Regions from separate parts of the Priestia sp. TGN 0903 genome, predicted to be linked through region 2. Evidence: riboswitches for the same ligand, from Rfam matches in the RefSeq annotation. Region 2 holds a riboswitch; each other region holds the start of a gene.
The links. A riboswitch is a leader RNA that binds a small molecule or an ion and turns the genes downstream of it on or off. The one in region 2 is predicted to bind S-adenosylmethionine.
Positions count from the first base shown of each region.

Region 1: it holds a riboswitch for S-adenosylmethionine, as region 2 does, so the genes downstream of both, metK (methionine adenosyltransferase) here and ACRPLY_RS19440 (phosphoadenylyl-sulfate reductase) in region 2, are expected to answer to the same signal.
Region 3: it holds a riboswitch for S-adenosylmethionine, as region 2 does, so the genes downstream of both, mtnK (S-methyl-5-thioribose kinase) here and ACRPLY_RS19440 (phosphoadenylyl-sulfate reductase) in region 2, are expected to answer to the same signal.
Region 4: it holds a riboswitch for S-adenosylmethionine, as region 2 does, so the genes downstream of both, ACRPLY_RS15550 (hypothetical protein) here and ACRPLY_RS19440 (phosphoadenylyl-sulfate reductase) in region 2, are expected to answer to the same signal.

Region 1 is NZ_JBOZGL010000005.1:338,158-346,427, reverse strand. Features, by position in the region: gene ACRPLY_RS19215 (ABC transporter permease) at 1-37, opposite strand, end outside; gene ACRPLY_RS19210 (ABC transporter ATP-binding protein) at 24-794, opposite strand; gene ACRPLY_RS19205 (ABC transporter substrate-binding protein) at 796-1,794, opposite strand; gene ACRPLY_RS19200 (alpha/beta hydrolase family protein) at 1,967-2,749, shown strand; gene ACRPLY_RS19195 (DUF2584 domain-containing protein) at 2,804-3,046, shown strand; gene pckA (phosphoenolpyruvate carboxykinase (ATP)) at 3,081-4,670, opposite strand; SAM riboswitch class I at 5,045-5,162, shown strand; gene metK (methionine adenosyltransferase) at 5,295-6,497, shown strand; gene ACRPLY_RS19180 (glycosyltransferase family 4 protein) at 6,529-7,674, opposite strand; gene ACRPLY_RS19175 (phosphatase PAP2 family protein) at 7,693-8,217, opposite strand.
Region 2 is NZ_JBOZGL010000006.1:6,601-14,870, forward strand. Features, by position in the region: gene sat (sulfate adenylyltransferase) at 1-667, opposite strand, end outside; gene ACRPLY_RS19435 (inorganic phosphate transporter) at 720-1,799, opposite strand; gene ACRPLY_RS19440 (phosphoadenylyl-sulfate reductase) at 1,819-2,532, opposite strand; SAM riboswitch class I at 2,787-2,889, opposite strand; gene cdaS (sporulation-specific diadenylate cyclase CdaS) at 3,203-3,829, shown strand; gene ACRPLY_RS19450 (VOC family protein) at 3,927-4,310, shown strand; gene ACRPLY_RS19455 (potassium channel family protein) at 4,378-5,166, shown strand; gene ACRPLY_RS19460 (YugN-like family protein) at 5,176-5,580, opposite strand; gene ACRPLY_RS19465 (glucose-6-phosphate isomerase) at 5,681-7,030, opposite strand; gene ACRPLY_RS19470 (hypothetical protein) at 7,276-7,524, opposite strand; gene ACRPLY_RS19475 (Na+/H+ antiporter subunit A) at 7,739-8,270, shown strand, end outside.
Region 3 is NZ_JBOZGL010000004.1:155,469-163,738, forward strand. Features, by position in the region: gene ACRPLY_RS15305 (pyridoxal phosphate-dependent aminotransferase) at 126-1,298, opposite strand; gene ACRPLY_RS15310 (carbon-nitrogen family hydrolase) at 1,411-2,193, shown strand; SAM riboswitch class I at 2,285-2,436, shown strand; gene mtnK (S-methyl-5-thioribose kinase) at 2,572-3,744, shown strand; gene mtnA (S-methyl-5-thioribose-1-phosphate isomerase) at 3,780-4,838, shown strand; gene ACRPLY_RS15325 (hypothetical protein) at 4,963-5,202, shown strand; gene ACRPLY_RS15330 (hypothetical protein) at 5,277-5,441, shown strand; gene ACRPLY_RS15335 (methylated-DNA--[protein]-cysteine S-methyltransferase) at 5,442-5,945, opposite strand; gene ACRPLY_RS15340 (PAS domain S-box protein) at 5,965-8,121, opposite strand.
Region 4 is NZ_JBOZGL010000004.1:202,519-210,788, reverse strand. Features, by position in the region: gene ACRPLY_RS15570 (M48 family metallopeptidase) at 1-416, opposite strand, end outside; gene ACRPLY_RS15565 (methyl-accepting chemotaxis protein) at 678-1,922, shown strand; gene ACRPLY_RS15560 (GNAT family N-acetyltransferase) at 2,129-2,635, shown strand; gene ACRPLY_RS15555 (amidohydrolase) at 2,683-3,837, shown strand; SAM riboswitch class I at 3,901-4,002, shown strand; gene ACRPLY_RS15550 (hypothetical protein) at 4,071-4,313, shown strand; gene ACRPLY_RS15545 (M20/M25/M40 family metallo-hydrolase) at 4,783-6,396, shown strand; gene ACRPLY_RS15540 (VOC family protein) at 6,415-7,212, opposite strand; gene ACRPLY_RS15535 (CotG/ExsB N-terminal domain-containing protein) at 7,373-7,744, opposite strand; gene ACRPLY_RS15530 (GNAT family N-acetyltransferase) at 7,858-8,270, shown strand, end outside.

The DNA.
Region 1 (8,270 bases), on a different contig from region 2:
TTTCGTGAAGAGTATCTAGGGAGCTAGTGGGTTTCAAGTTGTTCAAGCTCCTTCCATATGTCCATAAATAAATCGTTATAGACAGGATGCTGTCGTGCTTCAAACGGAGAGAGGGTTCGTAAAATAGAAGGAACCGTGAATGTTTTTGCGATTTTTCCTGGCTTGGCTGAGAATAAAAAGATTCGGCTGCTCATAGCAATGGCTTCGCCGATATCGTGCGTGACCAAAACGGCCGTTTTTTGATAAGTCATCAGTGTTTTGGAGACAAGTTCTTCAAGCTTGAGTTTTGTTTGAAAATCAAGTGCTGAAAAAGGTTCATCCAAGAGTAAAATAGCGGGGTCAATGGCAAGTGTTCGGACTAAAGCGACGCGTTGTCTCATGCCTCCGGATAACTGGTGTGGATATAGGTCATCTACGCCTTGTAGACCAATTTCTTTTAGGAGCAGCAGTGCTTTACTCTCCGTTTTGTCTGTTAGCTGTCCGCGAATTTCAAGCCCAAGTAAAATATTTTCTTTAATGGTTTTCCACGGAAACAAATAATCTTGTTGAAGCATATAACCGATGTTTGGAACTGATGTTCCGATATTTTCACCGTCTATTGTGACAGAGCCTGACGTTGGTTCAATCAAGCCTGCAATAATCGATAGAAGCGTCGTTTTTCCACATCCGCTTGGGCCGAGAAAGGAAACGAATTCTCCTTCTTCAATAGACAAATTAATATGTTCAAGTGCAGTGGTAGCAGACTTTGTCGTAAGGTACATATGTTGAACATCTTGAATGTGAAGTTTTGTCATATTACTCCCTCATTGCATCTTTTGCGAATTTTGTGTTGACTAGCTTGCTGTGATCAATGTGTCTTGGAAGTTCTCCAGATTCGTCCATGATTGTTTGTAAATGATCCCACTCTTTCTCATCTAATAAAGGGTTAGTTGCAAAGGATTTTTGCGATTTATAGCGGTCAATAACAGTTTTTAGCGTGTCTTTAGGTGTATCTTCAAAATACGGTGCAACCACTTCAGCAATTTCATCTGTGCTATGTGTATTCACCCATTTTTGTGCTTTGTAAATAGCTCGAGTAAATTTAGCTGCTGCTTCAGGATTATCTTTTAAATAGCTTTCTTTGGCCATAAATGTTGTATAAGGAACTGTTCCTGATTCTTTTCCGAAGGAAGCAACGATATGTCCTTTTCCTTGTTTCTCTAAAATACTAGCCGTTGGCTCAAATAATTGAACGTAATCTCCAGTACCAGAAGCAAAAGCATTCGCAACGTTAGCAAAATCAATGTTCTGAACGAGTTTTACATCTTTTTTAGGATCAATATTATGCTGTTTTAACACATATTCCCCTACCATTTGCGGCATGCCGCCTTTGCGTTGACCAAGAAACGTTTTGCCTTTAAGCTGATCCCATGAAAATTGATCGACCTTTTTACGTGCTACTAGAAATGTTCCGTCGGTTTGGGTTAGCTGTGCAAAGTTGATGACGGGATCACTAGACCCTTGTGCATATACGTAGATTGACGTTTCCGAGCCGACTAAGGCGACGTCGATGCCATCAGATAAAAGTGACGTCATTGTCTTATCTCCGCCCCAAGTTGTTTTTAAATCTACCTTTAGTCCTTCTTCTTCAAAAAAGCCTTTTGAAATAGCGACGTACTGGGGAGCATAAAAGATAGAGCGAGTTACTTCGCCGACACGAACCGTTTGTACAGATGTTGTTTTGCTGCAGCTAATTAGTGGAATGAGTAAAATCATAATAGCAAGCAAAGAAAAAAGCCATTTAATTGGTTTCATAAAGCAAGCCTCCTTAAAGTAATAAAATATTTTATGATAATGTATGTAAAGAAGTGGAAGAAGGTGAGTGCCTATATAACTATGTGGAAAATCAAAGAAGTAGTAGTCAACGACTGAAAGTAAACCTTAGCGGAAGAAAGTAGGCTAGTTATATAAAGAATGGAGGAAAAAAATGAAAGATGGAACAATTCTTCATAAACAGCGTTTCCCATCATCAAATCCTCGCGTGACGCTGTGGGTGATTACATATGCATGTCAAGGGCTTAAGATTAAAGGAATGCTTGCAGAGCCAAAAGAAAAAGGAATGTATGACGGCTTTTTATACTTAAGAGGAGGTATTAAGAACGTAGGAACGGTTCGCCCTGCTCGACTCATTCAATTTGCTTCACAAGGTTTTATTGTGATGGCTCCGTTCTATAGGGGAAATCAAGGAGGCGAAGGAAACGAAGATTTTGCAGGAGATGATCGTTACGATGCTTTTGCTGCTTACGATTTACTGAAACAGCTCCCTAACGTCCACCATGACCGCATTCATATTTTTGGGTTTTCACGAGGGGGAGTGATGGCTTTACTCACAGCCATTGAAAAAAAAGACAGCCGTTCTCTTGTGCTATGGGGAGGCGTCACGGATATGGTGCTGACATATGAAGAAAGAGAAGATTTAAGAAGAATGATGAAGCGGGTGATTGGAGGAACTCCTTCTAAATATCCTGAAAGATACGAATGGAGGACACCTTTGCATCGTGCTCATCTCGTCGAGCCGCCGGTCTTGCTTATTCATGGTTTAGAAGATAAAAACGTCTCAATTGATCATTCCTATCAGCTCGAATCTAAACTAAAGAAGTCCAATAAAAAAGTTACCAGCTGGTATTTTGAAAACTTTCCACATGCTTTTCCACCAAAAGAAAACCGAGAAACGGTAAAGAAGTTAACGAAGTGGATGAAAGCGCAATAAAAGATATGCTACGATAGAAAAAACAAGTAGAATAACAGTGAGGAGTGAGAGAAAATGGGGATGCCGCTAGAATTAAATACAATGATTGTGACAAAAGGCAACGAAAAGCGTGTAACAGATAACATTTTTCAAGTTGAGAAAAAAGGATATCGTTTGTATCCGTTGGATATTCCATTAAACATTCACAAAACGAAAAATGGAGAATGTATTGGAACTGCTGTTGTGCGTAAGGTAGAAATGGAGCAGGAAAAAACCATTGTCACATATGAACTGACAAAATTACATTCGACTAACTAAAAAACCGATCGTCTATAAGACGATCGGTTTTTTATTAGACTCTAGGTCCGCCTAATGTTGAAATGTCCGATGCTACATCATTAAAACGCTTGAAGTTCGCTTTGAATTTAGCGGCAAGTTCAGTTGCTTTTTGGTTATAAGCTGTTGCATCGTTCCATGCTTTAGAAGGCTGAAGCACTTCATCAGGAACTCCCGGAACATGAGTTGGAATCGATAAACCAAAAATAGCATCTGTTACTGTTTCGGTATTAGCTAGTTCTCCTTCAAGAGCTGCTTGAACCATAGCTCGAGTGTAACTTAACTTCATTCGTTCACCCACGCCGTATTCACCGCCGGTCCATCCAGTGTTTACAAGGTAGACATTTACGTTATGTTCATCGATTTTCTTTCCTAGCATTTCTGCATAAGTTGTTGGAGCAAGAGGTAAGAAAGGCTCACCAAAGCATGTAGAGAAAGTAGCCTGTGGCGATGTTACGCCGCGCTCTGTTCCAGCTAACTTACTAGTGTATCCGCTCAGAAAATGGTACATCGCTTGTTCTTTTGTAAGCTTGCTGATTGGAGGTAAGACGCCGAAGGCATCAGCAGTTAAAAAGACAATAGCTGTAGGGTGCCCAGCAACGCTTGGCAATACCGTATTATCAATAGAGTCAATTGAATAAGCGGCACGAGTATTCTCTGTTAAACTATTATCATTGTAATCTGCTACTTTCGTATTTTGATTCAACACTACATTTTCCAGTACTGCGCCGAAGCGAATTGCATTAAAAATTTGCGGTTCTTTTTCTTCGGAAAGCTGAATGCACTTCGCGTAGCAGCCCCCTTCAATATTAAATACACCAGAGCTTGACCAACCGTGCTCGTCATCTCCGATTAAACGACGGTTTGCATCAGCAGAAAGCGTTGTTTTACCCGTTCCAGATAAACCAAAGAATAATGCAACGTCACCTTCTTCTCCTACGTTAGCAGAACAGTGCATGGATAGAATATTGTTTTGAGGAAGCAAGAAGTTCATCACTGAAAAAATAGATTTTTTCATTTCACCAGCGTATTCAGTTCCTCCAATTAGCACAATGCGTCGCTCTAATGAAAGAATAATGAAGGTTTCAGAATTCGTCCCGTCTGTTTCAGGATCAGCTTTGAACGTTGGAGCTGCTACAATTGTAAACGGCTTCACATCATCATTTGTTTTTTGTTCAGCTGAAGGGCGAATGAATAACTGCTGAGCGAATAGGTTGTGCCATGCAAATTCATTAACTACTTGAATTGGTAACTGATACTTTTTATCAGCTCCAGCATATCCATTAAAAACAAAAAGTTCATCCTGCTTCTTTAAGTGGGTTAAGACTTTTTTGTATAGCGCATCGAATCGCTGAGCAGAAATTGGCTGATTGACGGGTCCCCATTCAACCGTTTTTGAAGATACAGCATCGCTTACAATAAATTTATCCAAAGGAGAGCGGCCTGTATATTTTCCGGTTTCGACTGACACAGCACCTGTAGAAGTCAGCGTTCCTTCGCGTCGAGCTAGAATTTTTTCAACAAGTTGTGGAACAGATAATTGGTGTTTTGTTGTTTTTAATTGAAGCAAACCATTTAATTCGATAGACATATCAACAGTACTCATGTGCACTACCTTCCTTTTTTAGCTATTATTTATTCATTAATGTTTGAAATTTATAATTAGTATAACACATTTATTTAATTATTCTATACTATTTAACTAAAAATGTTTGTGCATTATAAAAAAATGTACGTTATACCTATTTTAGACACATGTATATGTGCTAGAAGCGAAAAAAGTGAAGCTATTTCAAGTGAAAGCCTTTTTTTGGTCTGTCTTGTTAACCAAACTTCGTGATCATTCTTAATAAGGTATACTATTTTTAAATTTGAGTATGTTACATTAAAACAGATTCAAACATAAAGAGATGATTTCCATTTGAATGTTGTTGACAGTGAAGCGCTTTTTCATGTATTATATGTCCTTGAACGGATACTCTCTTATCCCGAGCTGGTGGAGGGACAGGCCCTGTGAAACCCAGCAACCATCGTCATTTTTTTGTGTAGACGATAAGGTGCTAACCTGATGCAAGGGCACAACCTTGATCGATAAGAGTGAAAGGCTTATGTAGAATTTGATACCTTTCCTCGATACAAGGAAAGGTTTTTTTATATTTTTTAACGTGTAATGAAAATAAGGGAATGAGTACCGTATCACAATGTATCGTATTTATAAGGAGGAAAACTGATGTCAACACAACGTCGTCTGTTCACGTCAGAATCTGTTACAGAGGGACATCCCGATAAAATTTGTGACCAAATTTCTGACTCAATTCTTGATGCTATCCTAGCAAAGGATCCAAATGCTCGTGTTGCTTGTGAAACAAGCGTAACAACTGGTTTAGTTTTAGTAAGCGGTGAAATTACAACTTCTACTTACGTGGATATTCCTAAAACAGTTCGTGAAACAATTAAAGGAATTGGCTATACTCGTGCAAAATACGGATTTGATGCTGAAACTTGTGCAGTATTAACATCTATCGACGAGCAGTCAGCTGATATCGCTGCTGGTGTAGACCAAGCGTTAGAAGCACGTGAAGGTCAAATGTCCGATGAAGAAATCGAAGCAATCGGAGCTGGAGACCAAGGGTTAATGTTTGGTTATGCATGTAACGAAACAAAAGAATTAATGCCTCTTCCAATTTCATTAGCTCATAAACTTGCTCGCCGTCTAACAGAAGTACGTAAAGAAGAAATTCTTCCTTACCTTCGCCCGGATGGTAAAACACAAGTAACAGTTGAATATGATGAAAACAACAAACCTGTTCGCATCGATACAATTGTTATTTCAACTCAGCATCACCCAGAAGTAACGTTAGAGCAAATTCAACGTAACTTAAAAGAATATGTAATTAATCCAGTTGTTCCAAATGAGTTAATTGATGAAAATACAAAGTATTTCATTAACCCAACAGGACGTTTCGTAATCGGCGGCCCTCAAGGAGATGCTGGTTTAACTGGTCGTAAAATTATCGTTGATACTTACGGCGGATATGCTCGTCACGGCGGCGGTGCATTCTCTGGTAAGGACGCAACAAAAGTAGACCGTTCAGCAGCTTATGCAGCTCGTTATGTTGCGAAAAACATTGTAGCAGCTGATCTTGCTGATAAATGTGAAGTACAACTAGCATATGCAATTGGTGTTGCACAGCCAGTATCTATTTCAATTGATACATTCGGTACAGGAAAAGTTTCTGAAGAAGTACTAGTAGATGTAGTACGCAAAAACTTTGACCTACGTCCAGCAGGCATCATTAAAATGCTTGATTTACGTCGCCCAATTTATAAGCAAACAGCAGCTTACGGTCACTTTGGTCGTACAGATGTGGAGCTTCCTTGGGAGTTCACAGACAAAGCTGAAGCATTAAAAACTCAAGCTTTAGCTAAATAATAAAAAAATCTCCGTGAAAACGGAGATTTTTTTATGCCCATTGAATACCTTCAGCAGATTTTTCTACGACATCTTCATATTCTGAAAGCAAATGCTGAAAAATGGCGTCCCATGATTGAGTAAGAGCATAGTGTCTCGCTGCATGGCTAAAGTGAAGCCGCTGGTGCAAATCATCAAGTAAACCTGTAATAGCCGAACTGAATTCTTCTAAGGAGTGAGGTTTGCAAAGGTAGCCGTTTCGCCCGTGCTGAACCATCTGTTTAACTCCTCCTGCATTTGCTGCCACCACGGGAGTTCCAGAAGCAAGAGACTCCAGTACGACATTTCCGAACGTTTCTGTTTCTGAAGGGAAAACAAACAAATCAGATGAAGAATAGATATGAGCAAGTTGCTTACCTTCAAGAAAGCCTGTAAATGTCATATGCTCAGATGCTTGCTGTTGCATTTGTTCTTTTAAAGGACCATCTCCCACAATAAGCCAGTGAACTTGGTGGCGGATATGATCAGGTAAAGATCGGGCAATTTTTAGTAAAAAATCAGCGTTCTTTTCTTTAGCTAACCTTCCTACATACGTTAAGATGTAGGGTTTTTTTATATTATATTTAATACGAATATCAAAGCGGTCATAGTGGGGATGGAACAATTTGTGATTTACCCCTCGCGACCAAATAGCTACGTTGTGAAACCCTTGTTTTTCTAGCTGCTGTTTGGTCACTTCGGAGGGAGCGAATAATTTTTGTACAGGTTTATAAAACCATTTCATATATTTTTGCAGTGGTACACGCATTTTTTCAAGTTCATAGTGAGATAAATAATCATCAAAATTGGTATGATAAGAGCCGACAAGAGGAATACCTAATCTTTTCCCGTAATAGGAGCCGCAAAGCCCCATTGTAAAAGGAGTGGCCAAATGAATAAGAGAAGGGTTGAATTCCTGCAGCTGCTTTTTAATTTTTAGAACGTTTGGCAATGAAAAGCGGCTGTTTGGATAAAGGAAAAACGGCATGCTAGGCGAGCGGTGAACGTATGTTGAAAACGACCGATTATGAGCAAATTCAGGAGCAAATACCTGGATGGGAATTTGCTTTGATTTGACATACTGAGTAAATTGATAAAGTGTTTTAGCAGCTCCGTTAACTTCCGGAGCAAATGTATCTGTAAATAAAGCAATTCTCATGAGTACTCCTCCTATCAATTAGACTAAAAATATGTTCAGTGAAACAGCACCTGAAAAGATGCCGAGTATCAGGCCTACCATGACATCCGTCGGATAGTGCAGACCGAGATAAATTCTTGAAATGCCTACCGTTACTGCAAGCGGCAAAAGAACGGCAGCGAAGGCTGGGTAAGTAATCATCAGAGGGGTAACTAACGAAAAAATAGCCGTTGTATGCCCCGATGGAAATGAATGATCTTTTAATGGATTTTCTAATACTTTTGTATGCTTTAGTTGAATATAAGGCCGTTGTCTCGGATATAGCTTCTTAGCAATGGCAACAGGAATATGGCTAACGGCTAGAGAAAACGCACAGGCGTAAGCGACGGATGAAAGATGCAGAAATAGCAGCAAGCACGCTATCACAATGGTAAACGTGGCTCCGCCGGCATGAGTTAGTAAACGTAAAAATCTATTTAAGTGCTTTCGATCAAAATGTTGATTTACACTTTTGAATAATCGGCATTCGGCATCGTATACATACTGAATTAACTTGGCTTTCATAGAGTCGCTCCCTTTTTAATAAATACGTCTTTATTATTCAGTTTAATCTTTAA
Region 2 (8,270 bases):
CATCTGACTTTGTTTCTCCTACAAGAGGATTTAAGAACAGGCCGTCTACAATTTCTAATGCCGTTTTTTGAATATATTCGTGCGCACGGTGAACAGGGTTACGAGTTTGGAATCCAACAACCGTTTTCCAACCGCGTTCTTCAAATGCTGCTCTTGTTTCAGTTGGATCTAGGTAATATTTTTCAAAACGCGTTTTAGGTGTACGTTCTACAAGTACGATTGGACCTGCTACATATACATTTGGGCGTTCCATCATTTTCTTCACACCAGGGTGGGCAAGTTCTGCTGTGCGGTACACATTTTCCGCTTCTTTTTCTTTATTTGGCGTATATACCTCAGAAACTTCTAGAACACCATATGTCACACCGCTTTGAACTAGTTTTACTTTGTCGCCAATGTTTAATTCTTTAGCTTGCTCTTCTGTTACGGGAAGAGTAATAGGAATACTCCATACAGTTCCATCTGCTAGACGCATATTTTCAACAACTGATTGATAATCTTTTTCTCCTAAAAACCCTGTAATTGGGCTGTAAGCACCAATTCCAATTAGTTCTAAATCACTTAGAGCCATGTTGTCTACTTCAATTTCTTTTGTTAGTGAAGTGTAGTCATATGTTGGTTGATATAAATTAATTAATTCTCCACCGTGTGCTTGAATTGTTGTCATTTTGTAAAATCCTCCTTAAGTAATTAACACAATATAATAAAAAGCAATTGAATCACGCAGTCATTTTTTCTTTTTCCGACTGCAAGCTTGCTCTTTTTCTTCTAGTCGTTCTAGCTAAGCTTAGAACACCTGCTGTGGCAATGCAGCCACTAGCTAGCACCACAAATGAATATAAGTCGCTTTCAAGTACTAATTTCACAAGAACATATGAGATTACGAGTGAAAATACAGGGGATACCACCCAAACCTTTAACATTTGAATGACCACTTCGCGCTGTTCTTTCGTAAATCCCGTTTTCGCTGCGCCTATCCCAATAATAGAAGACGTAGTGACCTGTGTAAGCGGTACTGGCAAACCAAACAGTGAAGCTGCTGTAACAAGAGAAGCACCAGTACCTGAAATAATGCAGCCTTCCCCTACAGAATAGCGAGTAATTTTTTTTCCGTTTGTTTCAATAACTCGGCCTCCTAGTAAAAGAGCTCCGAGTGCCACCGCCAATCCTCCTGCTATGACACCCGTTGTAGCATCCATTAACCCAGCTCCTACTAGAGGACCGACAGCATTTGCCACATTATTCATTCCAGCTGAGAAGGCTTCAAAGAATCCCGTCGCTATAACTAAAATCGTTAAAACTCTTTTCCACTTTCCCTCTGCTTCTTTTTTATGCGCTCTGCGTTTTATCACTTTCCCAATCAAAAAAGCAATGACAAATGAAACTAGCGGAACAATAATCCAAAAAGACATGACAATTAAAAGTTTTTCTACATACAGAGATTGATAAGCTACTCCTACTCCAACAACTGAGCCAACTGTTACTTCACTTGTTGATAGAGGGATACCAATCAAATTCGCGAAAAAGAGTGACAGCGTTGCAGCAGCCAGAATGATAATAACTAATTCTACTGACAGCAGTTTTTCAGGTATGATACCTGAACTGATGGTTTTTACCACCTCACCGCCTCCGGTAACAGCTCCGAGCACAATTCCTACAGCACAGATGAACAGGGCCACTCTTCGCTTTTTAATTGCACCGGAGCCGTATGAAACGCCCATAGCAGCTGCTGCACCGCTTGCCCCAATATTCATTGCAAAAAAAAGCGCAATGATAAAGGCAACATATAAAAGCATCATTTATTCAGCTCTTTCGTATTTAAGATTCGTGTAATCCGCACTCAACTTTTTGTGTACCTGCCCATCTTCCTGAACGTAAATCGTCTACATTATAGGCAGGTGCGGTACAGGGCTCACAGCCGATACTTGGGTAGCCTTGATCATGAAGTTTGTTGTACGGCAAATCATGCTTATACACATAGCGCCAAATTTCTTTCCATGACCAATGAATTAACGGACAAACTTTCACCTTCTTGAATTTCTCATCTTTATTAAAATAATTCGTGTTGGCACGAGACTCAGACTGCTCGCGTCTCAAACCAGAAATCCACGCATCATAAGGAGCAAGGGATTCTCTTAGCGGAATGATTTTTCGAATTTGACAGCATAAGTTAGGCTGACTCTTCCAAAGCTCATCTCCATGTTTTTCAGCTTGTTCTGCAAGAGTTAAATCCGGCTTTTTCATATGAATACGTAAATCAGGGAAGCGTTCTTTAATTGCATCAATCACTTCATATGTTTCTTTAAAATGAACACCTGTATCTAAAAAGACAATTTCAGCGTCTTTTTTCACTTTTGAAATTAAATCAATTAACACGATTCCTTCGATCCCAAAGCTTGACGCATAAATAATTGAATCTCCGTAGGTATCATACGCCCACTGCAATGCTGAAAGGGCTCCTTTTGTTTCATCTTTACTGTCGAACTCTGGAAATGTATCGCTCCAGTTTTCGTACGTATATAAGTCTGCCATTTTCTCCACTCCAATTCTTAGTTATCCGCGTTATCCAATAAAAAAAGACGGTTTTACCCACTAGAATTGGATAAAACCGCCTCTAGTGTGTCTAGTCAGCGAAACTATTTAATTCTTACTTTACTTCGGCGTGTTCAAAAATTTGTTTTAAGTCGGGGTTTACAGTCATTGGTTTCCCTTCTCAAATTATCGCTTGCGCTATATCAAAATAAAAAGTCTTCCGTATTGAAAGACTGGGTAGGCAATAAATTTTCACCTTATCTTTCAAAATGATACACACTTTGCTGGAATTAGCACCTTGCTAAGCAGGTTGCCGGGGTTCAGCGGGCCAGATCCCTCCACCACTCTTGATAAGCATTTTTTAAAAATTTTAGCATATTTAGAATATTTGTCAACATTAAAAATCATATATCCGATAAGAAAACTATACTTTAAATTCACAGAAATATCTATACTTTTATTTAAAACAACATATGTAAATTTGACCCAAATGTGAACATATCAGTTTATAAAACGCTTTCTTTTTTCTCCAACTTTTGATGTTCTCTTGCTAAATAAAACGCAAAATCTCTCTATAAAATTAATAGCGGATTTATAAGCTTTACGGATAATTCACCCACATTAGCACACATTACAGATAACACTGACTGACAGATAGGAGCTATATAAGATGGAGAGACAACCCTTTCAATTAGACGATACAATTAAAAATAATGTACGAACATATTTACAGCAGATTTCAACTGAAGCCTCTAATTTAATTAAACATTTAGACACGAGTGATCATTGTATCCTATGTGATTTTGAGGAGATGAGAAGGTTATTTCAAGATGTTCAAGCTACGGCCGCCTCTTATTACTTGCGTCATTACTTATCGCCTTATACATTTGAATACGCTGCTCTGTCCCTAGCTATTCATAACCTCTCTGAGAAACGTCACGGCGCTTTAATTGTCATTGAACGGGAACAAAATGTTGATCCTCTTATTCAAAAAGGAATGCCTATTCAAGCTCCTGTCAGCGCTACGCTAGTTGAGACACTGTTCTATCCAGGGACACCCTTACATGACGGAGCTGTCCTAATTAGAAATAATCAGCTTATTTCGGCTGCTAATGTTTTACCTCTCTCGTCTATTATTTCAACGAACAAAAAATTGGGAACACGTCACCGTGCAGCCATTGGAATGTCAGAAAAATCGGATGCATTAATTTTAGTTGTATCTGAAGAAACAGGCAAAATTTCGTTTGCGCTTGATGGAAGCCTCTACCCTATTCACTCCAGCAAAAATATGATTTAAGAGCCCTTTCCTAATAAGCAGCCCTATCTTGACTTCTATATCCTTTCTCTTTAATATATTTCATAGTTTTTACATACTATAGATACGGGTGATGCATATGGCAATTTTAAAATTTGAACATGTAGGCGTTCAAGTAAAGGATATAGAAAAATCTATTGAGTTCTATACACAAAAGGTGGGATTAGAGCTCATCGAAACACTACCACATACCGATCCGTCTTTGAAGCTAGCTTTTCTAGGTTTAGAAGGCAATGTAATCGTAGAGTTAATTCAAGGGTATAACTCAAGCTTACCTAATGAAGGTAAAGTTCATCATTTTGCGCTGGCAGTAGATGGAATTGAAGAGGAGTTTGAGCGTTTAAAATCAGCAGGCGTTTCATTTGTGGAAGAAAACATTGTAACTTTGCCAAATGGAGCAAGATACTTATTTTTCTATGGTCCAGACAAAGAATGGATTGAATATTACGAAGTAAAAAGATAAAGATATCTTATACCTTCAGTGAAAAATGGTCATACTGTGGCTATGACTAATCACTGGAGGTATTTTTATGATGGAATGGCTATTATTTCGACTTTTTCGTCGTTCTATTTTAGTGCGGCTTCTTTTTATTATCGGCTGCCTTGTTTTACTTTTCGGCATGCTTATACATTTCCTAGAGCCGCAAACGTTTGGGAATGTGTTTGAAGGAATTTGGTGGGTTATTATTACAATCTCTACTATAGGGTACGGTGATTTTGCTCCCACCACTACGATTGGAAGGTTAGCTGCAATTATTTTAGTCCTCATTGGAACGGGATTTATTACTACTTATTTTGTCACGCTTTCTAAAATTGCTGTTTCCGCTGAGAGCGCTTATCTGGAAGGAAATTTAAAGTTTTATGGAAAAGATCACTTCATCGTTGTGGGGTGGAATGAGCGCGCCAAACTCGTGTTAGAGTCTTATCGCGACGCATTTCATAAAGAAGACATTGTTCTTATCGACGACTCTTTGACTAAAAACCCCATGATCTGTGATCGCGTTCATTTTATTAAAGGAAGTCCCTCTCACTATGAGGTATTAGAACTTGCTAATGCTCGGTACGCAAAAAAAGTGCTGATTACTGCGGATCAGCATAAGACAGAAGAATATGCAGACATGAATACTATTGTTACGCTAGTCGCTCTGCAAGGACTGAACCCTTCTATTTACAGCATCGTTGAACTGTTAACAAAAAAGCATATTCAAAATGCGCAAAATTTGGGGGTAAATGAAATGATTAAAACAAACGAGTTGATTAGTCAGGTCATGTACGAACATATTTTTGTAAAAAAATTAGAGAGTTTAAGAAAAGAATAGTCCCTTCAATTACCGAAGCAGCGCCTCTTCTGCCTCTCTAATTAGCTCTTCTCCTAAGCTGATATACTTTTCTGGAAATGAAGCGTCTGCGTCTTGGGGTTCTGCAAACTGATTAAATGAAGCACCCACGTTTCCATTGTGAACATTGTCATCTAGGCCAATTTGATACTTATGTGAAAGTAAAAATGGCGTACCAATCTGTACGGTTGTTCCTTTAGAATCCAGTTCTCCATTCGTAGCTGTAAACGGGATACGTAAAAACTGATAGCCGACTTCATCGTTCATCTTATAGTCGAATGAACCATGATCATAATCCCAATTTCCTCCAATGTTATACCCAAGCGGCTTAAGCGTTTTTTCTAATTCATAAAGCTTGAATAATGTGCCGTCTAATCTTGAAGATAATTCAATCATCTTATCCCTCCTCTGTTTTAACATGTCCTTTTTCCAGCTTTTTATCCTTTATCTCAAAAGCAAAAAAGTTCACCTTCTAACAAGAAGGTGAACTTTTTATTTATTTCAAACGCTTTTCTAATTCTGCTTTTTTCTCTTCAAAACCAGGTTTTCCAAGAAGAGCAAACATATTTACTTTATATGCTTCTACTCCAGGCTGATCGAACGGATTTACTCCTAGTAAATAGCCGCTGATTGCGCATGCTTTTTCGAAGAAGTATACAACATATCCAAACGTATACTCATCTAGCGCCGGAATGTTTACAACTAAGTTTGGAACGCCTCCGTCTGTGTGAGCAAGCATTGTACCTTGGAACGCTTTTTTATTTACAAAGTCAACTGTTTCCCCAGCTAAGTAATTTAGTCCATCTAAGTCCGCTGCATCTTCTTCAATTGTTAGCTCATGACGAGAATCTTGAACTTGTACAATTGTTTCAAAAATATCACGACGACCTTCTTGTACATATTGACCTAAAGAATGAAGATCCGTTGAGAAGTTAGCAGATGAAGGGTAAATACCTTTTTGGTCTTTTCCTTCACTTTCACCAAATAACTGTTTCCACCACTCAGCAAAGTATTGAAGAGCTGGCTCATAGTTAATCAGCATTTCAATTGTTTTTCCTTTATTATAAAGAACATTACGAGCTACAGCATATTGATAAGCTGCGTTTTCTTCTAGCTCTGATGATGAAAATGCTTCTTGAGCATCAGCTGCCCCTTTCATCATTTGTTCGATATCAAGACCTGCAGCGGCAATTGGCAATAAGCCAACTGCTGTTAATACTGAATAACGGCCGCCTACATCATCTGGAATAACAAATGTTTCATAGCCTTCTTCGTCCGCTAATGTTTTTAATGCGCCGCGCGCTTTATCTGTTGTTGCATAAATACGCTTGCGTGCTTCTTCTTTGCCGTATTTCTCTTCTAATAATTTACGGAAGATACGGAAAGCAATCGCCGGTTCTGTTGTTGTACCAGATTTTGAAATAACATTAATAGAGAAATCTTTATCTTGTAAAACATCCATTAAGTCTTTCATGTATGTTGAGCTGATGTTGTTACCAGCAAAAATAACTTGCGGAGTTTTACGCTGTTCTTTTGATAATGTGTTATAGAATGAATGCTGAAGCATTTCAATAGCAGCACGAGCACCTAAGTAAGATCCTCCAATACCAATAACAATTAATACATCTGAATCAGATTTAATTTTTTCTGCACTTTTTTGAATGCGTGCAAATTCTTCTTTGTCATACTCCGTAGGAAGGTCTACCCATCCTAAAAAGTCGTTCCCAGCACCTGTTTTTTCATGAATTGAATGGTGAGCTACTTTCACGGCATCACGTAAGTATGTAAGTTCATGTTCACCAAAAAATGATAACGCGTTTGAATAATCAAAACGAACATGTGTCATAGTCTGTTCCTCCATTAAAATATCTTTATTTTCCACTTTATCGAAACTGTTAGCTGAATTCAAGTGAATCCACTTACAATTTGACACAATCATTATAGTTTGTTGAAACTGCAATCATTGTATGTACCCTTTTATTTAACGATAAATTCCGTTATGAAGTCAACTAATGTTCTTTGATTACAGAACGGAATTCATGCACGATGACGCAAATAATAAGCAAATAAAAAACGACTAAAGAGTGGTCTTCAATCGTTTTTTATTTGCTTACCGGATGGTGCAATATAGTTCATTTCACCTATCTTTACATATTGTCTCGGTTTATAAGAGGCTTTTAACAGGGAAGAGTCTATTGATATGGAATTTTCAGCTTCACTTTTAGAAGTGATTAGCATCCTGTTTTCTTCTTTCATTTCCAAGTGATTATTTAGCACAAATCCACTCATACATAGTGCGGTAAAAATGAGAAAACTGATGGCTATTTGTTTCCTATACATTTCCATCACCTCACTCTTAGAGTGACAATTTCGCATGATTTTTATACGTCGAAAAAAATTTTTTTATGTTTTTTTTATGGATTTTGTGACGAGTTTCTATTTATTTAATAAGCCTTGAAAATTCTGCTGATACTAAGAATTAGCATGGATGCATGCATAATTAAATTATTATATAATCGGTTACAGAATTGAATATCACAAGGAGGTTTGTCTTTTGTCGTGGTTGCACTTGGTGATTTTATCGCCTTTTTTATTAGCCTTTTTTGTCCCGCTTCTGTATAGGAAATTCCAGCGTATTCATACAGGGTGGTTCGTTTTACCTCTTCCACTTGTGTTGTTCATTTATTTCACACAATATATCAGTGGTGTTTCTAAGGGGGAAACATATCTACATTCAATGAAATGGATACCTAGTCTGGGCATTAACTTTGATGCTTATGTGGATGGACTCGGTCTTCTATTTTCTCTGTTAATCACCGGAATTGGGACACTTGTTATTCTTTACTCCATTTATTATCTTTCTAAGACAAAAGAAGCGCTGCATTCGTTTTATGTCTATTTGCTTCTTTTTATGGGATCTATGCTAGGAGTTGTATTATCAGACAATTTAATGAGTCTTTACAGCTTTTGGGAATTAACAAGCCTTTCATCTTTTTTATTGATTGGTTATTGGTACAAACGAGAGAAATCTCAATACGGAGCCTTAAAATCTATGCTCATTACCGTATTCGGAGGACTTTCCCTAT
Region 3 (8,270 bases), on a different contig from region 2:
CTATTTATTTAAATTGAATTCGTAGATTATATACTAAATAAAAAATACCGCTAGGATTTATCGGTTATTAATCTCGTTAACTTCTTACATATTAAGCCAACTCAAAAAGGATTGTCAATGCGTTTTTAAAATAAATTTAATTTTTTTATTCGAGATACAGCTTCTCTCATGCGCTCTTCATCCGTCAGCAGTCCTACGCGCACATAGCCTTCACCATATGTTCCGAAGCCTACTCCAGGTGCCACTACAACGTGGGCTTTTTCAAGAAGTAAATCTGAAAATTGTTCAGAAGTATATCCTTTAGGAACTTTTAGCCATGCAAAAAAGGAACCCGCTGGAGATGTAACGTCCCAACCAATTTCTTGAAGCCCTTGAATAAAGGTATTGCGTCTAGATTCATAGCGCTTAACTAAATCATTCACACATTGTTGAGATTCTAACAGAGCTGCCGCTGCTGCCTCTTGAACCGCCCCAAAGAGGCTGACATACATATGATCTTGAAGAAGATTAATAGCTTCTACTACACTTTCATTTCCTACAGCAAATCCAACTCGCCATCCCGCCATGTTATACGTTTTAGAAAGAGTATAAATTTCAATTCCCGTCTCTTTTGCACCAGGAGTCTGTAAAAAGCTGATTGGCTTTTTACCATCAAATCCAATGGCTCCGTAGGCAAAGTCGTGTACCACACAAATATCGTGCTTGGCAGCAAACGCCACGGTGTCTTCAAAAAATTCTGCCGTTGCCACTGCACCGGTAGGATTATTCGGATAGTTTAAAAACATGAGCTTTGCCTGTTCTTTAGCACGTTCACCTATCTCTTCGTATACGGGCAGAAAATGATTTTCAGCCGTGAGCGGCATCACTTCCATCTTTGCTTTTGCAAGCTCTACTCCAGACCAGTAATCAGGATATCCAGGATCCGGAACCAGCACCGTATCTCCAGGATTTAACAAGCACTGCGGGATTTCAACAAGTCCACCCTTTCCGCCAAATAAAATAGCTACTTCTTTTTCAGGATCCACATCAACGCCATATTCTCGTTTATAAAAAGTCGCAACGGCCTCTTTTAAAAACTGGTGCCCCCGAAATGGAGAATATTTATGATGCATAGGATTAGCACTTGCTTTTTGGAGTGTTTCTACAATATGTGAAGGAGTAGGCTGATCAGGATTTCCCTGCCCTAAGTTAATAACGTCGTGCCCTTGGGCCATTACTTTTCCTACCTTGCCCACAAGTGATGCAAAAAATTGTTTTGGTAAACTTTTTAATAGTTCCGATTGCTCAAATTGTTTCATCATCGCACACCTTCTCAAAAAATTCTTGAAATTCTAGTCACAAATAATATATTGTAATACTCAACTTGTAAAGTCATTTTTTTCAACTACTAAAAAAAGGACGGATGATAAAGTGAGTGTAAAAATCACGTGTTTGCAGCTTGATATTGCGTTTGGAAACCCAACTAAAAACCGAAAATATATTCAACAAAAAATGACGGAAGCTCTAAAAGAAAACCCTGACATCCTTGTGCTTCCTGAGCTATGGGATACAGCTTATGATTTGACGCGGCTAGACGAAATTGCCGATGATGAAGGACAGCAAGCCAAGCAATTAATCTCTCAATTTGCTAAAACGAACGAAGTAAATATTGTGGCAGGTTCGATCGCGAAAAAAACAGAGCAAGGCGTCACAAATACGATGTATATTTTTGACCGAAAAGGTCGTGAAGTATCACAATACAGTAAGCTGCACTTATTTAAATTAATGGATGAGCACCTCTATCTAGAAGCAGGAACAGCAAAAAATCTTTTTACACTTGAACAGTCTTTATGCGCAGGAGTTATTTGTTACGATATTCGTTTTCCAGAATGGATTCGCGTGCATACTAGCAGCGGAGCAGAAGTCTTATTTGTTGTTGCTCAGTGGCCGGCTCCAAGACTTGCCCATTGGAAAGCACTGCTCATTAGCCGCGCAATCGAAAATCAATGCTATGTAATCGCGTGTAATCGTGTAGGCCAAGATCCTAATAACACATTTGCCGGACATTCCTTAGTCATCGATCCGTGGGGAGAAATAATCGCTGAAGCTGGCGATAGCGAAGAACTTTTAAGTGCCGACGTTAACCTGGAACTTGTAAAAGAAATTCGTAAACAAATTCCTGTCTTTACAGATCGCCGCACAGAATTTTATTAATTATGTATTGACAGCCGTTTTTTTGCATGATACGATTTTCACCAGATAACATAAAATTTTCAAACAAATCAAAATTGAATAAGTAATCGTACTCTTATCAAGAGTTGGCTGAGGGATTTGGCCCTGTGAAGCCCAGCAACCGACCGTCATTCCATCCTAAGATGGATCACACCCGTAAAACATGTTTTTACAAAGGCACGGTGCTAATTCCAACAGAAAGTAATTCTTTCTGGCAGATAAGAGGTTTGAACACTACAATCAAGCCTCTTTCCAACGAAAGAGGCTTTTATATTTTCTAAAATTATAAAAGCCTCCATACATTCTTAAACCTATTAACTTAGTAAACAAATCAGTTTAATAAACTATGGAGGGATTCTAATGTCAACAACAAAAACAGAGAAGTATCAGCCTTTAACAGAAATTTCAGCAATCAAACTTGTGAAAAAGCTAGGTCTCTTTGATGCCACAGAAGCACTGACTGCCCGTGAAATCGGTGATGGCAACTTAAATCTCGTCTTTCACATCATAAATGATCAAACGAATAAATCCATTATCGTCAAACAAGCACTTCCTTATGCAAAAGTTGTAGGCGAGAGCTGGCCTCTATCCTTGAACCGTGCCACGATTGAAAGCAATGCGCTCAAGCAATTCGGTGCATTTACCCCTGAACTCGTACCAGCTGTGTATTACCACGATGAAACGCTTGCTGTTACGGTCATGGAAGATCTGTCTCATTTAACGATTTCCCGCGCCGGACTTATTCAAGGAGAAAGTTATCCCCTGCTTTCACAGCATATCGGTTCTTTTCTAGGACATATTGCGTTCAAAACGTCGGATTTTGCCTTAAAGCCTCAGGATAAAAAAGAAGAAGTCGTCAAGTACAGCAATCCGGACTTATGCAATATTACGGAAGATTTAGTTTTTACAGATCCTTTTTTTGATATCGATACAAATGAATTTGAAAAAGCGCTGCGTCCTGATGTAGAAGAATTGTGGAACGATGGAGATGTAAAGTTACAAGCAGCAAAATTAAAATATAAATTTTTAACAAATGCCCAAACGCTAATTCACGGTGATTTACATACAGGAAGCATATTTGCTAGCAGTCAAGAAACGAAAGTGATTGATCCAGAGTTTGCTTTTTACGGTCCGTTTGGATTCGATTTAGGCCAATTTGTTGCAAATTTATTTTTAAATGCTCTTTCTCGAAAAACAGATCGCGAACCGTTATTTGCACACATTACGAACACATGGAACGTATTTAAAGATACCTTTACTGCGCTTTGGCATTCTGAAAACACTGAACCTTTCGCTAAAGATGAGCGCTTGTTACATGAAATTTTAACGCAAACGTGGCAAGATGCTGTTGGATATGCAGGGTGTGAAATCATTCGACGTACGATTGGCTTAGCTCACGTGGCGGACTTAGACGAAATTTCTTCAGAGGAAAGAAAAATTAACGCTAAACGTACTGCGTTAAAAATTGGACGCTATTTACTTCTGCACCAACAAGACGTTTCACCAAATGAATTTGAACATTTACTTCGATAACGAATAATGTACACAATGAAAGGATCGGTATCAGCATGACAAATACACTATCACTTCCGCGCTCAGTGGAATGGAATGAATCATATATTACTTTATTAGATCAGCAGCAGCTTCCTGGCAAAGTTGAATATATTAAGCTGCAAACCATTAAAGACGTATGGGATGCTATCACTACCTTGAAAGTACGCGGAGCCCCTGCAATTGGCATTACGGCGGCTTTTGGTCTTGCTCTTTCTGCGCTTAGCTATGACACGGATTCAGTCAAGGAATTTAACAAAAAGCTAGCTCTAGATCAACAGTATTTAGCTAGTTCACGCCCGACTGCCGTCAATTTATTTTGGGCATTGGACCGCGTAGCGAAAAGCGCTGAATCCGCTTCGTCCGTTAATGAAGCTAAAACAAAAGTTGTTCATGAAGCGATTCAAATTCAAGTAGAAGATGAAGAAACGTGCTACCGAATTGGAGATCATGCCCTTTCTTTATTTAAAAAGAAAGATAAAATCATGACAATATGTAATGCTGGTTCAATTGCTACAGCTTATTATGGAACAGCATTAGCACCTTTTCACTTGTCTAAGCAGCGCGATATTCCGCTTGAAGTATTTGCTTGTGAAACAAGACCCGTTCTTCAAGGTTCTCGCTTAACAGCATGGGAACTTCAGCAGTCGGGAGTAGACGTTACGCTGATTACGGATAATATGGCTGCTCATACCATTAAAACAAAAGGAATTAATGGGATCATTGTAGGTGCTGACCGCATTGCAGCAAATGGCGATACGGCTAACAAAATTGGAACGTATGGACTTGCTCTTTTAGCGAAAGCATTCGGTATTCCATTTTACGTAGCAGCGCCGCAGTCCACATTTGATTTATCTATTCAAGACGGAAGCAGCATCCCTATTGAAGAACGTTCACCTAAAGAAGTAACGCACATTGGAGATACGCAAATTGCTCCAGACGGAATCTCTGTGTACAATCCAGCTTTTGATGTGACGCCAAGCGAACTGATTACGGCCATTATTACAGAGCATGGAGTTATCCATTCCCCGTCTTTTGAATCCATTCAAAAAGTTTTGCTGCAATCTGCTCAATAACAAGAGGCTGGGACAAAAGTATTTTAGCCCCACTGCAAAACGAACCACTAATCAACATGTTGATTAGTGGTTCGTTTTTTTGTGATGGTAAATATCGTTTTATCTGTTTCGTTCCCTCTAGCAGTTGATTGGAGGGCAAGGCGAAGACTCCTGCGGGGAAAACGGAAGGGGTGAGACCCCGCAGGAGCGCAAGCGACGAGGAGGCTCAGCGGCCGCCCGCGGAAAGCGAAGTCTTGCACGGAAATCAACTGCGGTGTCACAAGCGGTTCAGTTCATCTATACGAGTTGTTCATCTTTAGATGACATTGATTTTGTTATGTCTCAACCTTTTTTATTAAACAGCGCTTTTTGGCTGCATTTGTAACACAATTGTAACAGTACTCTCTGATTTTTCTACATATATTATAGGGGATTCTTTTTGAATAAGGAGGAGTAAAAATGAGTGCAGAGCAAAAAACGGATAAAAACAAAGCGTTGAATCGCAAGCAGCAATATCAGCTATTCGATTTATCCAAAGATGAAGAACTAAATTCCCTCCCTTCTCCTCAGCAAATTGACGGTGTTTTTGTGCAGGGAGAAGGCTGGAAATTAGACGGTGAATAGTTATTTTAACTCCAGAGCGCCTTTTGCTACATTTCTTTCAAGCATTAATAGTTTTTCTTTTATATGAGTTTGGGAACCTGCATAACCTGTTAAAGCTCCATTTTTACCAATAACACGGTGACAAGGTAAAATAATAGGCAGTGGATTTCGACGATTCGCTTGTCCCACAGCCCTTACGGCTTTAGAGCGATTAACAGACTCCGCTACATCACTATAAGACCACGTTTGTCCATAAGGTATACCTTTAAGCGTTAACCACACTTCTTTTTGAAAGTCTGTTCCTTTTATATCCAAAGGCACATCAAATGTTAGCGTGCGCCCTTCAGCATAATCCTGAAGCTGCCGCTTCGCTTCTTTCACAAGGTGATAATTCTCGTCATGGACAAGTTTTTTAAGCTGCTCGTTGTGATCATCGCTATCAAACCAAATATGTTGAACCCCTTTTTCCGAGGCTACAATATAAATTTTCAAATCAGAAAATAAGTTCATTTCTCCATAGTACATACTCGCTTATCCTTTCTGTTTAGGCTGGAAGAATAACACGAAAAGCTGTTCCTTCTCCTATTTTGCTTTCCACTTCAATTCGCCCTTTATGTTCTTCGATAATTTTATATGAGACCATCAAACCGAGCCCCGTTCCTTTTTCTTTTGTCGTATAAAATGGTTCTCCTAAGCGCTTGATGCGCTCTTCGGGCATTCCGTCTCCTTGATCTCGAATGGAGACCGTCACGTAGTGCGGCTCTGTAGAATAGACCTCAACAAAAATTCTTCCCCCGTTTGACGTAACTTCAATTGCGTTTTTAATTACATTTATTAGTACTTGTTTAATTTGGTTCGGCTCGCAGTATACCATTGGCAGCTGAGGGGACACACTTAGTTCAAACTGAATATTTTCTAAAAGCGCTTGAGCATTTAATAAATCAATCGTTTCTTTAACAACCGCAGCTAGATTTTTCTTTTCGAACTTTACGGCCTGTGGCTTAGCGAGTACTAGAAACTCTGTAATAATGGTTTCGATTCTTTTTAATTCGGATTTAATAATATCAAAATAAAGAGAGTGATCTTCTTGAATGCTGCTTTCTAGCAGCTGAACAAACCCTTTTAAAGCCGTCATCGGGTTGCGGATTTCATGCGCAATCCCAGCTGCTAACTGTCCGACTACTTGAAGGGTATCCGATTTCCGAATCTGCTCCTGCATTTGATTTCGTTCCGTTACGTCTCTTAAAAGCGTCATATATAGACCTGGCAAGATATCTTTTTTCGTAGAGAATTCGATGTTTTTAACTTTTTCGTTCCCCGTAACGTACGTAATCTCTCCTTCAGCTTCCCCTTTTTGCTCAATTGTTTCTTTATGCTCAATGACCGCATCTAAATTCGCTGAAGAAATAAAATCCTCCATGGAATGCGCACAAATCTCCTCTTTGCTGAGTTCGAGAATATCACAAAGAGAAGAATTCACATCAATAATATTTCGCTTGCCGTCCCATAAAACTAACCCATCGATCGAACCATTAAAAATCTGTCTGAATTTCTCTTCGTTATTCCGAAGCTCTTGTTCGATTTTTGTACGTTCACTAATGTTTCGAAAAATGGTTAAATGGTCTCCTTCTATAATGCCTTTTTTCCCTGTGAATTCCAACTGTTTGATTTCTCCATTTGGCATGTAAAAAGGAAGCTGATTGCGAATTTCTCCTTCTTTTTGAAATGTTTGCAGCATTTTTAATGCACTAAAGCTTTGCTTATCGATAAACGTATACAAATTACTTCCAATCAATTTGTTCAACGGCAGCTCGAAAGTACGGGACGAAGCAAGATTAGCGTTTAAGATTTCCCCATCGTCTTTCCAAATCAAAATGGCTTCAATCGCATTTTCAAAAATAGCCCTGAAATTTTTTTCGCTTCTCAACAGCTGCTGCTCCATCAGCCGTTTTTCCGTCACGTCTCTCATAATGGACATATAGTATTGACTGTATATATTAGCCGTTGTGGTAAATTCAAAAAAAGTAACGTCTCCATTTTCGAGCTTAATCGGCAGCTCGCCGCTTGTCTTTCCTTCTTGATGCAGAGTTCTCCATAATTTTTTCACTTTATAATGATAAGTAGGTTCTACAAGCTCCTCTAACGTTTTGGTTAAAAGCTGTGCTCTTGTATAATTTAATCGCTCGCAAAATGAAGGGTTCGCGTCGATAAGCTGACCAGTTCGATCAAAAATAACAATTCCATCTACCGCTTCATTAAATACATCCATAAACATATGATGACTAATAAACCGTTCGTTTTCCATCACCTTGTGCTGTGTAATATCTCGAAATGTACACACAATAATGCCCGACATGTGACTATGTTTGTGTGAAGTAAATTCAACATGTTTCATCATGCCGCTTTGAAGCGTCATCGCGCCTTCATATTTGAAATAGCTTTCTTCTAAAAGCGCTGGATAGTACGCTTCAATCATGTCATACGGAAAATACATGAGAAAATCTTTCATTTGATACGTTAATAGCTCATCCTTTGTTTTTTCAAACAGCCCGCAGGCTGATTCATTGGCATTTATAACTTGAAAATACTCATCAAATACGACAATGGCATCTAATACGTCATTAAAAATAGCTCGTAGCTGCTCTAATTCACCTTGCTGCTTTTGCGCAGCTTCAGATGTTAATTCTCTGTGTGGTGACATGCTCATTGCTCCTTTCTTTTGCACTTCCCATTTCCCCACCTTTTATCTATAGACTTAGTATTCTACAAGATTTGCTTTTTACCTTTTTAAAATTAGTCACGTTTATTCAAAATGCGACATTTCTTCACATTCTCCCGTTATTTAAAAAA
Region 4 (8,270 bases), on a different contig from region 2:
ACTGTAGCAATGAATTTTGCACGGAATGTCATTTCAGCCTTTGCTACATCTCCACGAACGATGTTTAAGCGGTATTGACGTCCTAGGTAAGGGAATTTGTCTCCTTCTTCAAAAGAACCAGTTTTAGCTGCAGAAGCTGCTGCTTTAGGAGCCTCTTTTTTAGCTGTTTCTTTTTTTACTGCTTCTTTCTTTGGAGCAGCTGGCTTTTCCTCAGCTGGTTGTGAACCGTTTAGTTGTTTTAAAATCCATGTTGCTTTGCGTGCGATGATTGAACGCACATTGTTTTCATTAAGACCTCTCGGGATAATAACTTTTACCCCTTCTTTGTCACAAATTTGCACCGTGATATCGGTTCTATTTGGAACGACTTCAATTTTGTAGTCAATTGTTTGATTGCCTGTTTGATACGTATACATAAAATTTTTCGTACTCCTTTCTACAAATCTTCATTTTATAAGCAAAGGTAGAGTTTGGTCAAATGAAAGAATAATCAGACAGTTATCAACTGCTGTTGCAGCGCCTTGCAGGAAGATATGTATTCCAATATTTAGTGGAAAAGCGCCAATAATAATTGTTTCAATTCTTCTTTAGTTTTTACAAAAAAATATAAAAATATGCCGATACTACTAATATAGATTAGACATTCTATGTCTTTAGATTGTATAGGGGATGAAAAAATGAAAAAAGCTTTTCAAAGTTTACGCATGAAAATGCTATGTATGATTGCAGCCATGATGGCCATAACATCTACTGTAATTGAAGTAACCAATTATTATCTTATTGTGAAACAAGAGCAAGCAGCTTCGATTACGCTAGTGATTACATTTCTGTTTGTTTCTTTTACAACTACCGTGTTCTATTTTATCATACGTCGCTACATAATTGCGGTTGAAAATTTGTCAAAAACAATGAAAGGGATTTCAAACGGCGATTTATCTGTAGATGTTGTTCCTTTGAAAGGGAAAAATGAGATTAGTACACTCATATCTTCATTTAATGAAATGATGACTCACATGAGAATGCTGGGTCAGAAAATAAGTAAAACAAAGAGCACGGTCAGTCATTCCTCAGAGCAATTGCTTGTAAGCATGAAGGAAACAAAAACAGCTGTGACAGAAGTTACGATGTCTATTCAAGAAATTGCTGCGGGTTCTGATAAGCAGTTGCTAAGTGTGGTTGAAACCGAGCAAGCTATGGTGGATATGGCCAAGCTGCTTCAGAAAATGACTGATCATTCTTCAAAGGTACAACAATCGATGAACAGAGCCTCTGAACATGCTTCTACCGGAAATGTTGCGGTGAAAGATGTGACGAATCAAATGAATAAAATCTATGAAACCGTTAAGATATCGACCAGTGAAGTAAAGGGACTCGAAGATCGTTCCGCAGAGATTGGCCGCATTATTAATACGATTACAAGAATTGCTGAACAAACAAATCTTCTTGCACTTAATGCTGCTATTGAAGCTGCAAGGGCTGGAGAACATGGAAAAGGTTTTGCTGTAGTGGCAGGGGAAGTACGTAAGCTAGCGGAAGAATCTAAAACGTCCGCTATACAAATCAGTCATTTGTTAAAAGAAATTGAAGTACAGGCAAAGCGGGCTTATCAAAACATGGAAGTGAATACGGAAGAAGTCACGCTTGGTATTGCCACTGTCGAAGATGTAACGCAACAGTTTTCGACAATTATGGAAGATGTCTTTGCCGCTCAAGAACAAATGAACAAAATGACAAAAGCAACAGGAGAGATTGATGGGTATTCGTTCAAAGTAATGGAGTCCGTCATGACCCTTTCGGAGGTTGCTAAACAAGCAGCTGCTTACGCTGAAGAAGTAGCTGCGGCTTCACAAGAGGAGTTAGCATCTATAGAAGAACTTGTGATGTTGGCAGCTAATTTAAAAGCTACGGTAAGTGAGTCCTGAAGTCTATCTTGATATGTACGTAATACGCGCAGTTTTCTGCGTGTATTCGTTTTATTTATATCTTTTATAGAAAACGATAAATAGAATTGACACGTTATCAAAGCAGTTGTATAGTGAGTACGCAAGGCGGCAGTCTGTCTTTTTTAATTCTTAGTAAACTTATAAGTTAAATAAAATATTTAAGTACTATATAAGGAGACAAAGAGATGAAAAATGAATTCCGTTTGGCAACAAATGACGACGCGGATAACTTATTGAACTTAACTCTACAAGCATATAAGCCTATTCGAGAGCTAGGCATTCCTTTCTTAGCAGCTACTGCTGATCTTGCCCTCGTTAAGAAAAATATTTCTCAAAACCTTTGCTATGTATACGAAGAAGATAAAAGAATCGCTGCCACTGTATCTATACGAATGCCTTGGGGAGAACATCCAGGTCCGTTTGCTGTTCCACACTTTTGGTGGTTTGCAGTGGACCCGTCGTTTGCCAGGAAAGGCGTTGGATCTAAGCTGCTTCATCTAGTAGAGGAAGAGGTAATAAAAAATACGTTTAAATCGCCAGGTGTGTCTTTAGGAACAGCAAAAGAACATCCTTGGTTAGTTGAGATGTATGAACGAAAAGGATATGTTCAAGCTAAAGAAAAGCACCTTGCAGAAAGCTATACGACCGTATTTCTTTATAAAAAATTCAATGAGGTACACTCTTTGTCGTAAAAGATAGAGAAGTGGTCTAAATTAAGAAATGTGAAAGAGTGATAAATATGACAGATCAATTACTACTAAATACGCTAATAGACATACGCCGTGAGCTGCACCGGTTTCCAGAGCTTTCAATGAAAGAATATGAAACAACTAAACGTATTAAAAAGTGGTTAAAGCACTACGATATTTCTATAGCGGATGCATTCCATTTAGACGTGGGAGCAGTAGCGGAAATTGTGGGAGGAAAGCCGGGACCTACTATCGCTATTCGAGCTGATATTGATGCGCTGCCAATTGAAGAAAAAACCAATCTGCCATTTGCTTCTGAAGTGAACGGTGTTATGCACGCATGCGGCCATGATTTTCATACGGCTTCTATAATCGGAGCAGCCATTCTTCTCAAAGAGCGTCAGCAGGAGCTTTGCGGTACGGTTCGATTTATCTTTCAACCGGCCGAAGAAACGGCTTCTGGGGCAAAAATGCTCGTTGAAAAAGGTGTGCTCGAAGGAGTAGAAGCGATATTTGGGATGCATAACAAACCGAATCTTCCTGTAGGAACCATTGGTGTCAAATCGGGACCTTTAATGGCAAGCGTTGATCGTTTTGAAATTGACGTCAAAGGAGTAGGCGGTCACGCAGGTATTCCAGAAAAAACAGTAGATCCGATTGCTGTTGCTGGTCAAATTGTTACTAGTTTACAAACCATTGTCAGCCGTAATCTCAGCCCATTTCAAAATGTTGTTGTCAGCATAACTCAAATCCACGGAGGGAGCTCGTGGAACGTCATTCCTGACAAAGTAACGCTTGAAGGAACGGTGCGTACCTTTCAAGAAGAAGCGAGAGAAAAAATACCGGCTCTTATGAAACGATCTGCTGAAGGGATTGGAGCAGCTTTCGGGGCTTCAGTAGACGTTAAATGGTATCCGTATCTTCCTGTAGTAAACAATGATGATACGCTGGAAAAATTGGTTATTAACGCTGCAGAGAATCTTAGTTATCAAGTCGTAGAAGCTGAACAATCGCCTGGAGGAGAAGATTTTGCCGTATATCAGCAGCGTGTACCAGGATTTTTTGTATGGATGGGTACGGCTGGAGAATATGAATGGCACCATCCTTCTTTTTCATTAAATGAAGAGGCATTACTTGTAGCAGCTTCTTATTTTGCTAATCTAAGCTTTGACTTTTTGAATTCATTCCATTACCAAAAAAATTAAAATATTTTTATTTTTCTATTTACGCGGATGGAATTGTTTGATAAAATAAATTTTAAATTAAAAAAGTTATCACGAGTGGACGAGAGATCTGGCTCTTTGACTCCACAGCAACCTACGAATGTAAGGTGCTCCTACCAGCAAAGCATGTGCTTTGGGTGATAAAACGGGTGAAAAACTCATTTTGCATCAAAGCAAAATGAGTTTTTTTTATTTTTCTAAAAGGAGAGGGTTTTATGAGTCATACAGCAGTTGCAGCACATACAGGAGAGAAAGCATTAAAGGAAGCCGTAAAATTATTAGGAAAGCATTATCAAGTAGCTTATCGTGAATTAGAAACATTTTATGAAATTGTGGTCGAAAACCATGTTCGTACATATGCTGTAGGCATAGATATTAAAGATGTACAAAAAGCAAATGAACTAGAAATTTATTCATCATGCTGTTCCAAGCTTGAGCGAGTAGGCTGTCTTTTATAGAAGAAGTTTGCTCGCGCCTCTATTTTTTTAGTGTTTTTAAATAGAAAGCATGTTTTTTGACAATTGAAGAATCTGGTGGGTATAATCATTACTCACTAGGTTTTAAAATTAATCATAAATTGTCGAAATTTTTACACAAATTAAAGGTTACATTCGAAATGAATTGTGGTATGTTATAAAACAAGAATATTTTATGAAAGGAGCATTGAAATGGAAATGTCTCTTGAACATGGAAACGATGCAGGAAGCGAACAGCTTATTGATCGTATCCTAGACTTTTTAGAAGATGACGAAAAGTAAAAAAAAGAGTGTGCGGTGCTAGCCCTAGCCGCGCACTCTTTTTTTATCATGTGCGTCAAGGAAGCGCATACTATGATACATAGGGATAGAATGAAAGGGTCTCTGTCAAAGGGATTGACGAATCGTTTTGTTTGATGGAAAATTTAGAAAAAGGAAAGAGATGAAGGGTATGTCGAACAAAACATCTTTGTATCAAACAAAAGAACAGTTAAAGAAGCTTGTAAGCGAATTGGTTTCTATACCTAGCGTGACAGGAACGATGGCAGAAGTGGAAATGGCTGAATCGATAGCGTCGTATTTATTGAAGCTGCCTTACTTTCAAAAAAACGAGCAAGTTGAGCTTCATTCAACAGGAGACGGGCGATCGATTGTCACAGCTTTTGTTGAAGGAAAAAATACGAATAAAACAGTTGTATTAGTCAGTCATTACGACGTAGTGGATGTACAAGATTATGGACAGTGGAAAAAGGATGCTTTTCACGCTGATACGTTAACGAGTACTTTTTATAATGATATGGAACAAGTTCCGGCGCACGTACAAAAAGATATGATAAAAGGAGACTGGCTTTTTGGCCGAGGAACGATGGACATGAAAGCAGGTATTGCTCTGCATATCAGTATGATTGAACGAGCATGCAACGGAGAGTTTGACGGAAACATCCTGCTTCTGTCGGTACCGGATGAAGAAGTAAATTCGCTCGGAATGAGAAAAGCAGTGCCTGTTCTTTTAGAACTTGCGTGCAAACATCAGCTGGATTTTTCTCTCATGCTAAATGCAGAACCAGTGTTCAGCCGCTATCCTGGTGATCAAACGAACTATGTGTACTCAGGATCGATTGGCAAGATCATGCCAAGCTTTTTGTGTTATGGAAAAGAAACTCATGTAGGGGAACCGCTAGCTGGTTTGAATGCTAATTTACTAGCTTCTTATTTAACAACAGAAATAGAACTAAACGTTGATTTTTGCGAAAAAGTAAGAGATGAAACGAGTCCACCTCCTACGGTGCTGATACAAAAAGATTTAAAAGAAGAGTATTCCGTTCAAGTTCCGCACTCTGCCGTTGTATTATTTAATTTATTTATGTTAAACCGCTCTCTTAAAGAAGTAACAGATCTGCTGTTGAAATCGGCTGACAAAGCGGCTTTGAATGTAAAAAAACATTATAATAAAGCTGCTCGGCAGTACGCTGTGGGAATGGAGGGTTCATCCCTTGACGTGAACGTATGGACGTATGAAGAACTTTATACTCATGCAGTCAAACAGCACGGTGAAAAATATGTGCAAGAAATGGAAGCGGCACTTTTGGCACAAGAAGATGATGACAGAAATAAAACCATTAAATTAGTAAACTCTTTAGCTGGTTTATGTAAAGAAGCAGCTCCGATGATAGTCTTATTTTTTACGCCGCCTTTTTACCCGGCCGTTTGTTCACATGATGATCTCTTTGTACAAAGGATTTTGTCAAACGTACAGGCAGCTGCCAAAGAGCAATTCCAAGTGGAGCTAGTTGAACAAAGTTATTTTGGCGGAATTTCGGATTTAAGCTATGCCAGCCTGCAGCACCCGCTTCATACATTTAACACGTTAGTAGCCAATATGCCTCTATGGAATAAAGGATATCATATCCCGCTAGAAGAGCTAGAGGAGCTGAAGATGCCGGTGCTGAACATTGGACCGCTGGGAAGAGATGCGCATCAATGGACCGAAAGATTAGACGTTCAGTATTCCTTTGAGATTTTGCCTCACTTCATTTATCAAGCTATAAAAGAAGCACAGAAATAAACATCCGCCCGCGGATGTTTATTTGTTGAATTTAAAAGAAGCTCCTTGTACGGTAATTTGTTGCGATGTTAGAGCGTGATCCAATTCAACCAAAAATGGACGCTCTCCAACTTTTTTTAATGTATCATGGACAACACCTTGTGTTCCGCTGCAAAAAATAAGGTTTCCTTCATTGACATATAGTTTTTGACAACGTGCATCAAGGAAAGAGTCTTTGTAGCTTTCGCCAGCCTGAACGTCCAGCAGTTTTGTCCATTTGCTGATGGATTCTTCAAGGTTATGTACAGCACAGTAAATGTTTTTTAGCTGCAGCTGACCGGCTTGATGGGAAGAAAGAGCAGCTAGCTTTGGCTTGCGTTTTTCTTCTGGTTCACCCCACTCAATAAAGAAAGGAAAAGGGAGGGCATCATGGTCATCTTCAATAAAACACATTTGCCATTGAAGTCTTTCTCCATCATTAGTTTGACGAGACCCCGCTACAGGGCCTTTTACAGTGTAGCCCTTGTCTTTCAGCTCGGTTATGAGCAAATCCATATCATCTGTACGAAGGGCAAATCGCCCAAAATGACCAAACGGCGTATGTTCGTTAACAAGCTGCTGAATAAGGTCATTATCTGTAACTGTTTGAGCTAATGCGATATCTGTAAGCCCAAGCCACTCAATATAGCTCAGGTGAAAATAAGCCAACGTGTTAAAAGTGCCCCATTTTTCATGGGTACCGCCTTTAATAACGTTGATTCCGTATTCGTTTAGTTCTTTCTGAGCTTTAATAGGATCAGGTGAAAAATGAACAAGGTGATCAAAAGATAGGCGCATGGATAGTCCTCCTTTTAAGAGAGAGTCTTTCCTATTATTATACTTTGTTTTCTCCTTCAAGAAGAATGAAACGAATAATTATGTAAAATAAAATAAAAAACAGAAATCGTTAAAAAAAGCAAGCCGCGTATGTTTTAGACTCGGCTTGCTTTAGAGTTAGTTAGCGACGGCAGCCATGCCCTTTAAAGCAGCAGCCAAATGATTTATTAAACCATGGATATGAGCAGCAAGGTGAACCGCAGCGACAGCGGCGACGGCTAGAACGGCGAGTAGTGCAGCGAGTAGAACGGCGAGTAGTGCGACGAGTAGAACGGCGAGTAGTGCGACGAGTAGTGCGGCGAGTAGTGCGACGAGTAGTGCGGCGAGTAGTGCGGCGAGTAGAACGGCGAGTAGTGCGGCGAGTAGAACGACGAGTAGAACGACGACGAGAGCGTCTGTGAAGAGCAGTTGGCTCTTGGTACATAAATGTTTCAAGCTCAGTAGAAGCAAGTGCTTCTGTTGCTTCTCTAATTCTTTCAGCAGTGATATGCATATAAACACCTCCTGGCTAATTCGGTACATAATACAATATGTACAAGGAAGGTGTTTGGATATAGTGAAAACATGGAATTTGTCTAAATTTGTGAAAGAAATGGAGTGGTTTTCATGCTTCAAATCCTCGAACATCAAAGAGTGGATATCGCTCTTCAAATAGTAGCTGTGCAAGTAGAAGCTTATCAAGAAGAAGCAAGGCTCATTAGCTTTTCAGATATTCCTCAGCTTACAGAAAGCAAAGAAGGTGTTATGAAAAGCAAGGAAGTGTTTATCGGAGAAATAATTGAAGGTAAGCTAGCAGGCGTGCTGTCGTTTGAAAAAGAAAATGAGCGATTAACGATTTGCCGCCTTGTTGTGCGTCCTCGTTACTTTCGAAAAGGAATCGGAAGCCGTCTTTTAACATATGTACTTCAAAGATATTCAGAATGTGAGTGTATGGTTTCCACAGCCGAAAAAAATACACCTGCGATTAAGCTATACGAAGCTCATCGGTTTTCAATTATAAAACACACTGCAGCTGCGGA